One region of the Metabacillus litoralis genome, then DNA from elsewhere that is predicted to be linked to it. Evidence: a T-box and tRNA genes for the amino acid it is inferred to sense, from the RefSeq annotation. Region 1 holds a T-box; the other holds one or more tRNA genes.
What was found. The T-box of region 1 lies ahead of glyQ (glycine--tRNA ligase subunit alpha). A T-box ahead of a tRNA ligase gene usually reads a tRNA of that ligase, here a tRNA-Gly.
Positions count from the first base shown of each region.

Region 2: it encodes a tRNA-Gly, which carries the amino acid that the T-box ahead of glyQ (glycine--tRNA ligase subunit alpha) is inferred to sense. The anticodon was not compared.

Region 1 is NZ_CP033043.1:2,558,997-2,563,431, reverse strand. Features, by position in the region: gene D9842_RS12805 (cytidine deaminase) at 1-257, shown strand, start outside; gene era (GTPase Era) at 247-1,158, shown strand; gene D9842_RS12795 (YqzL family protein) at 1,314-1,457, shown strand; gene recO (DNA repair protein RecO) at 1,491-2,243, shown strand; T-box leader at 2,300-2,473, shown strand; gene glyQ (glycine--tRNA ligase subunit alpha) at 2,629-3,519, shown strand; gene glyS (glycine--tRNA ligase subunit beta) at 3,512-4,435, shown strand, end outside.
Region 2 is NZ_CP033043.1:4,769,831-4,774,265, forward strand. Features, by position in the region: gene D9842_RS23365 (two-component system sensor histidine kinase NtrB) at 1-716, opposite strand, end outside; gene D9842_RS23370 (hypothetical protein) at 904-1,176, shown strand; gene D9842_RS23375 (hypothetical protein) at 1,228-1,590, opposite strand; tRNA gene D9842_RS23380 (tRNA-Gly) at 1,908-1,981, shown strand; gene D9842_RS23385 (B3/B4 domain-containing protein) at 2,104-2,769, opposite strand; gene queG (tRNA epoxyqueuosine(34) reductase QueG) at 2,864-4,003, shown strand; gene D9842_RS23395 (amidase domain-containing protein) at 4,195-4,435, shown strand, end outside.

The DNA.
Region 1 (4,435 bases):
GCATGTGTAATTGTGCTGAGAGAACAGCAATATTCAAAGCATATTCAGAAGGTGACAAAGAATATACAACCATAGCCGTTGTAGCAGATACAGTCAGACCTGTTCCACCTTGTGGTGCTTGTCGTCAAGTAATTGCAGAGCTTTGTCCAAAAGACATGAAAATTGTTTTAACAAACCTCCAAGGTGATGTTTCAGAACTTACAGTTAGCGAATTACTACCAGGAGCTTTTTCAGCGGAGGATTTACATGAATCATAATCAATCTTTCAAATCAGGATTTGTATCAATTATAGGAAGACCAAACGTAGGAAAATCTACTTTTATTAATAGGGTGATCGGTCAAAAAATTGCAATTATGAGCGATAAGCCACAAACAACTCGTAACAAGATTCAAGGGGTTTATACAACAAATCAATCTCAAACAGTTTTTATTGACACCCCAGGAATTCATAAGCCAAAACATAAGCTTGGCGATTTTATGATGAAAGTAGCACAAAACACGTTAAAAGAGGTTGATTTAATTTTATTCATGATTAATGCAGAAGAAGGGTATGGTCGTGGTGATGAATTCATCATTGAGAAGTTAAAACAAACGAACACACCTGTTTTTCTAATTATTAACAAAATAGATCAAATACACCCTGATCAACTGCTGCCTCTCATTGAACAATATAAAGAGTTATATCCTTTTAAAGAAATTGTTCCCATTTCAGCACTGCAGGGAAACAATGTTGACACGTTACTACAACAAATCGAAGCTGTCCTACCGGAAGGGCCTCAGTACTACCCGGAAGATCAAGTGACAGATCACCCGGAACGATTTATTATAACAGAGCTAATTCGAGAAAAGGTTTTACATTTAACAAGAGAAGAAATTCCACATTCCATTGCAGTGGTAATGGATACGCTTGAGCGCCGTGAAAACAATGCTGCAATATATGTTGGCGCAACGATAATTGTCGAGCGTGATTCGCAAAAAGGTATTGTAATCGGTAAGCGTGGGAGTATGCTAAAAGAAGTTGGGCAAAGAGCCCGAGTCGATATTGAAGCATTGTTAGGATCTAAAGTGTTTTTAGAGCTTTGGGTAAAAGTGCAAAAAGATTGGCGAAATAAAGCTTCACAGCTTCGTGATTATGGATTTAGAGAAGATGAATACTAAAGCGTTTAGGATGAAACAATAAACAAAATAATCCTATTCATGAAAAGCATTAGTAAAAATTGTTTAACATGAAATGAAGAAAATAAGGTCAAGATAACTGTAAAGAAATTGGATTTATTGCTTGCTAGTCTTAACAACTGAAAGGTGGGGTTTATATGTTGGATTTTACCTGGAAGGTTTTTTCGCAAACAGGTAGTATTGATACGTATCTTCTTTTTAAAGAGTTAGAAAAGGAGAATGATGAAGGACCCGATTCTCAAGATGATGAACTAGCTGAACTAGATTTTCCAATTTCCTGATCTTGCCTGAACCTTTGAAAGGTGAGGGGAAATTTGCTTCAAAAATGTGAAGGAATTGTTATACGATCTACCGATTACGGTGAAACAAACAAAATAATAACATTATATACGAGAGAACTTGGGAAAGTTGGGGTTATGGCTAGGGGCGCTAAGAAACCTAATAGTCGCCTTACGTCAATCACCCAACTTTTTACGTATGGGACGTTCCTATTTCAAAAATCTAGTGGTTTAGGTGGTCTACAGCAGGGAGAAACAATTTTGTCATTTAGAAGTATTCGAGAAGATATTTTTTTAACAGCATATGCTTCATACCTAGCTGAGTTACTAGACAAAAGTACTGATAACCTAGACAGAAACCCTTTTTTATTTGAATTATTAAAACAAACCCTTCAATATCTAGATGAAGATGTAGATCCGGATATTCTGATTCATATTTTTGAAATGAAAATGTTACCAGTATTAGGGCTGCAGCCTCAGCTTAATGCTTGTTCCATTTGTGGTCAAAAAGATGGAACATTTCATTTTTCGATACGAGAGGGAGGCTTTTTATGTCATCGATGTTTTGAAAATGATCCTTATCGATTACAGATATCTCCGATGACAGTAAAGCTCCTTCGTCTTTTTTATTATTTTGATTTAAACCGATTAGGAAATATTTCTGTCAAACAGGAGACGAAGAATGAATTAAAAATGGTCATCAACTCCTATTATCAGGAATATACAGGTCTAACAATTAAATCAAAGCGTTTTTTAGATCAAATGGATTCTTTAAAGGGAAAGTTATAGAAGGACATTGTTGACATTAGAACAATTTTCAATTAAGATGCAAATATAATTTAACAATTGTTGCGTTGAAGGAAAGAAGTAATTACGATTACTCAATGATAGCGACCTTAGGATGGTGAAAGCTAAGGATTGACCCGTAATGAAAGGCGTTCTGGAGCATATTCATTTAAAGTGGCTTATACATATATAAGCAATTAGGGTGGAACCGCGGGCTAGCTCCCGTCCCTATGTCATTAGTCTGACATAGGGACGGGAGCTTTTTTCATTTAAAAGACTGTTATCAAGGCAGTGTCCTTCGAGTCAGTTTTAAATAAGACCACAAAAGTCATGCTGTTTAAACCCAAAAGCAAAAACTTGTTTTATAAATTAATGGAGGTGTATAAAGATGAATATTCAAAATATGATTCTAACGTTGCAAAAGCATTGGTCTGATCAAGGCTGTGTGCTTATGCAAGCATACGATACTGAGAAAGGTGCAGGAACTATGAGTCCTTATACGTTCTTAAGAAGTATAGGACCAGAGCCATGGAAGGTGGCTTATGTTGAACCATCTAGAAGACCTGCTGATGGACGTTATGGGGAAAACCCTAACAGACTTTATCAACACCATCAATTTCAAGTGATAATGAAGCCTTCACCAGACAATATTCAAGAGCTTTACCTTGATTCATTACGTGCTTTAGGAATTAATCCATTAGAGCATGATATTCGCTTTGTTGAGGATAACTGGGAAAACCCTTCGTTAGGCTGTGCTGGTTTAGGTTGGGAAGTATGGTTAGATGGAATGGAAATCACTCAATTTACTTATTTCCAACAAGTTGGTGGGTTAGAGTGTAAGCCGGTTTCAGCTGAAATCACGTATGGTATTGAAAGGCTGGCATCTTATATTCAAGATAAAGAAAATGTATTTGACTTAGAGTGGACTGATGGATACACGGTGCGTGATATCTTTTTAATGCCTGAGTATGAGCATTCAAAATATACCTTTGAAACGTCTGATACGGATATGCTTTTTCATTTGTTCTCAACCTATGAAAAAGAAGCTATGAGACAGATGGATGAAGGTCTTGTCCATCCTGCATATGATTATGTTTTAAAATGCTCTCATACATTTAATCTTTTAGATGCAAAAGGGGCGATCTCTGTTACTGAGCGAACAGGCTATATTGGTCGTGTAAGAAACTTAGCTAGAAAAGTCGCAAAAACATTTTATGAAGAACGAGAAAAATTAGGCTTCCCTATGTTACAGCAGGAAGGAGGAGCAAATCATGAGTAAGAAAGATTTATTAGTAGAGATTGGTTTAGAAGAAGTGCCTGCACATTATGTGACAGATGCAATGAATCAATTTGCAGACAAATTAACAAAATGGCTTGATGAAAAACAGTTATCACATGGTGAAGTGAGAACTTATTCCTCTCCCCGCCGTATAGCCGTATTAGTAAAAGATGTGCTAGAAAAACAGCCTGATATTGAAGAAGAAGCAAAAGGGCCTGCTAAAAAGATTGCTCTTGATGAGAATGGCAATTGGTCAAAAGCTGCAATAGGCTTTACAAAAGGACAAGGCGCTTCTGTTGAAGATATCTACTTTAAGGAAATTAATGGCGTTGAGTATGTCCACGTTCAAAAATTCACAAAAGGGATAGAAGCAAAAACATTATTAACAGAGGCTAAACAATTAATAACGGGATTAACATTCCCAAAAAACATGCGTTGGGGAAGCCAAGAATTACGATATATCCGACCAATTAAGTGGCTTGTAGCCTTATTTGGACAAGAAGTCATTCCTTTTGAAATTGCTGGGGTAAAAACAGATTCATATACATATGGTCATCGTTTTCTAGGAGAGAAAGTTGAAATTGCGATGCCTTCATTGTATGAAACGGTATTACTAGAACAATTCGTTATTGCAAATCCTGTAAAAAGAAAAGAAGCAATAAGTCAGCAGTTGTCAGATCTAGAACAGGAACATAGCTGGGTCATCCCGGTTGACGAGGATCTCTTAGAGGAAGTAAACAATCTTGTTGAATATCCAACTGCTTTGTTTGGGAAGTTTGAACAAGAATATTTATCGTTACCAGATGAAGTGTTGGTTACAACGATGAAGGAACATCAGCGTTATTTCCCAGTAAGAAGCCAAGCTGGAGAATTACAGCCATATTTTATTACGGTAAGAAACGGTGATCAAAACCAT
Region 2 (4,435 bases), 2.2 Mb from region 1:
GGAATGAGAATATCAGTGAAAAGTTGTGACACTTCAGTGTTGGTTTTATCTTTTAGTAATTGTAAATACCCTCTGACTGTTGTAAGAGGATTTCTAATTTCATGTGCGATGCCAGCAGCAATTCTTCCGGCGAGCGCTTGCTTCTCAGCTTCTTTTATGACGTTAAGAAAATAAAAAGTACCTAATACTCGTTTAATCGATCCATCTGTATTCCATAAAATACGAGTATTAATAAGCCCGTAATTTACATCTAGTACTTCTTTATCTTTCATTTCAATACCTGTTCGTATCGTTTCAAGTAGTTCGATTTGATCGTCTGGAAGTTGTAAGAGCTCTCTTATATGTTTACCAATTATTTTATCCCGGTCTACACCTAGATCTTTAGCAGTTTGGAGATTACATAACGTTATGAGTCCATCACCATCAACAAAAACAATATGGTGAGGAACAAAATCAAAGATAGAGGAAAGGAAGAGTTCAGTTTCTGCAAACTGATCGTAAGTGGTTGAAATAATAAATTCATCACGGGTATGTGAATTAGTGTTTGCTTTTTGAATAAGTATTTGTTTGGAGTTACCTTCTTTAGCAACTAACTTGCTATGTTGTTTATTTACATATGTAAACGAAAAAGGAAGTTCACTTAGGAGTTCTTTTAGTAAAGCATTTTCGTTTTTTAATTTTTCAATTTCGAGGTCATGCTTAAGCTCATCTACCATTTTTTTGCTCCTTGTAAGACACATTTGCAATCATTATAAGGTTAGTATATCCTATTCTTTTTTTCAATTGCTAGCTATTGCCCATACCGAATACCATGTCATGCATTAAACAATTGCACCAACACCCATTCGAATTGGCTGTTTGCTGAATAGAATAATAAGAAACTTTCTAAAGGTGGTCATACAAATGGGAGAAGTTGAGGAGAAGGTGCATGAACTTGAGATGAAAATTCAAGAGCTAGAACAACAAATAGAGCATATAGAAGAATTTCATTCGAATTCTTTGGATGAGAATGATGTAAGAGCTGTTGTTGATGGTCTATTAGCTGAAAAAAATATTGCGACACAAGAAGAAATTGAACGACAACTCAACAAAAGTCATTTATCATTAATTAAATGGATTCTTGGTACCGGAGTAAGTATCGGAGCGTTAGTTGTAAGTATCGTTCGGTTTTTGTGATAGATGGATTGAAAAAAGGGCAACATCTTAGTTGCCCCTTTACTATCTATTTCAGTAATGATAATATCCTCTGCCGAAAGGACCGTCATCTAGTACAGCTCCACCTAGAAGCCCTGCACCAAGACCTAGAAGTCCAGTAGTAAGTGGTCCTACACCACCAGCGCCATATCCTCCGAATCCAGGACCATATCCTGCACCGTATCCGTATCCAGCGCCAGGGTAACCGCCGAATCCAGTGCCATAACCACCATATCCAGCACCAGGATAACCGCCGAATCCAGCGCCATAACCACCATATCCAGCACCAGGATAACCGCCGTAACCAGGACCTGCACCATATCCGCCTGTGAAACCACCAAATCCACCTGGATAACCAAAGCGTCCATCTGATAATCTTGCATCTCTATGTCTCATTTCATTTCATCCTTCCCAAATGTTATTTCAGTTTCTCTGTACTATATGTGTTTACCTAGCCACTTGGGAATATGTTTAGCAAGAATGGGCGACCGTCTAATGAAGTGAAGTATGGATGTACGGTCTTATGAAAGGTTTATTGCGGCACACACGTAAGATTTACTGAAACATCTGAAAAAAATATAAAAAGACTTGATTATCATATTGAAAGATTATATAATGTTAAAGTAAATTATGAAGAATGTTCGACATTCTTCGACATTATTTTCAAAAAGGTATTGCATCACATAAATATACTTGATATAATGTACCTATTCGCGGGTGTAGTTTAGTGGTAAAACCTCAGCCTTCCAAGCTGATGATGAGGGTTCGATTCCCTTCACCCGCTCCATACATAATAATTGGTTACAACGCAGTGTCTCGTTTCTTAGATAAACGATGCATTGCGTTTTTTATTATGTCATTGATTTTGCTATCAAATAATGAAGTAACTCGAAGGATAAATCCTTCGAGTTACTTGATGATCTTATATGTTGCGTCTCCGCCGTGTATTTGTGTAAACATACTAGATAATGCTTGTAATAGTTCTAAAGACCTCTCTTCAGAAAGAGAAGGGTTTAAATAAACAATATGTAAAGCTTCTGTTGTGTTAGATGTTACAGCGGTTCTTTTTGAATCCACATAAGGACTTCCAAATGGACCCTGATGATCCTCTGAAACTAATTTGTTATGAAAAGAAACTTCACGTTCATTGATGGCAAGATAGGTATCCTCTTCACTACCTATCTTGATTTTAACATCCCCAATAAGCTTATCTTTATCATAAATCCCTAGGGGAATTTGGTATTGAAGAGATAAAAAGTTATTTAAGTCTACTGCAGAGTTGAACGGTTGGAGATATTGCTGTTTCTGAACCCGTCGATATAATGCTTCACTTGAAGGGCGGTATCGGTTAGGGTCTGTTCCTATTGCTTTAAATAGTTGTCGCCATTCTAGGATGGCTGGGATATCCGTTACTTTCTTATCAACATAATCAAAATAAAGAGATTCTTGGAATAGCTGTAATCTTCCTTTGAGCATTTGAGGAGAATCTCCAACGTGAATACCCCGATATTCCACAATGCCAATTTTAAAGTCTTTGTTAAGTTGGTTGAGTTGATCTTGAACGGTCATTTCCATTAATTCATACCTCCACAAACATTGAATGTGGTGTTATTTTACCATAGTAGAAGAAAAAACTTAGAATATGTGACCTTTAAAGGAGGGAAGAGCAATGAATATTGAAGAATTTAAAAGGGAAGTTATTGAATATAGTAAAACAATAGGCATCGATAAAATTGGATTTACAAGCGCGAATATGTTTGAAGAGCTAAAGCAAAGGTTGATTACACAACAGGAGCTTGGCTATCAATCAGGCTTTGAGGAGTCAGATATTGAGAAACGTGTTGCACCTATTAAACTTTTACCTAAGGCAAGTTCAATCATATCCATTGCTCTTGCTTATCCTTCAAAAATGAAAAACGCTCCAAAAAGTACAAAAGAAGAAAGACGTGGTATATTTTGTCGTGCCTCTTGGGGGCAGGATTACCATGATGTGTTGCGTGACAGGTTAAATAAATTAGAAGTGTTTTTAAAAGAAAAAGTACCTGATATTCAAGTGAAATCGATGGTTGATACAGGTGAGCTTTCCGATCGTGCAGTTGCGGAACGGGCAGGTATTGGATGGAGTGGAAAAAACTGCTCAATTATCACGCCTGAATTTGGCTCTTATGTTTATTTAGGTGAAATGATTACAAACTTTCCTTTTCCGCCAGATACTCCAATGGAAGATCAATGTGGCTCATGTACAAAATGCCTCGATGTTTGTCCAACAGGTGCTTTAGTACAAGGTGGTCAGCTTGATTCATCGAAATGTATTGCTTTTTTAACACAAACAAAAGGTTTTCTGCCTGAAGAATACCGTACGAAAATTGGAAATCGCATCTATGGTTGTGATACTTGTCAAACAGTTTGTCCTGTTAATAAAGGAAAAGATTTTCACTTTCATCCAGAAATGGAGCCGGATCCTGAAATTGCAAAGCCAAAATTAAAACCGTTATTAACAATAAGTAATCGTGATTTCAAAGAAAAATTTGGACATATATCTGGTTCATGGAGAGGCAAAAAGCCTCTTCAAAGAAATGCGATCCTGGCACTTGCGCATTTTAAAGATACAACTGCGTTAGATGATTTAATAAAAGTGATGCACGAAGACCCAAGACCTGTGATTAGAGGTACTGCAGCATGGGCGATAGGAAAAATAGGGGAAGCTTCAGCAGCACACGAGCTACAAAAAGCATATGAAAAAGAAAAAGATTCACAAGTTAAAGAAGAAATCACGAAAGGTTTGTCCTTTCTTCTTACAGAAAAATAAAAGGATGTTAAAAGGCGGCGTTCTATTCTCCGCCTTTTTATGTTTTGATCCTCGCTATGTTTTATTGAAAGGGATCATAGTCAATGAAACGAATCTAATTGACTTTACATAAAATCATAGATAAAAGCGAAATAACATGACTAAATCTCAACACCTTCTACATACGTTTTAATAAATACGTTATGGTGGTGATGATCGTGAAGCAGCTAATTTCTGAGTTAAATGAAGCGAAACTTCAAATGCTGATCAATGCTAAATATATAAAAAACGAAAGAAATGATGCTGAACTACAGGCAATACAACGGAAACTTGAATTTTCTAGAAAACGAAATACAGAAATCGTTAAAGGTAGTACAAAAATAAATATTACGAATATTGACACAAGAACAAAAGACCTGAAGGAGGCAAGGTATACATGTCATTCGAAGTGGC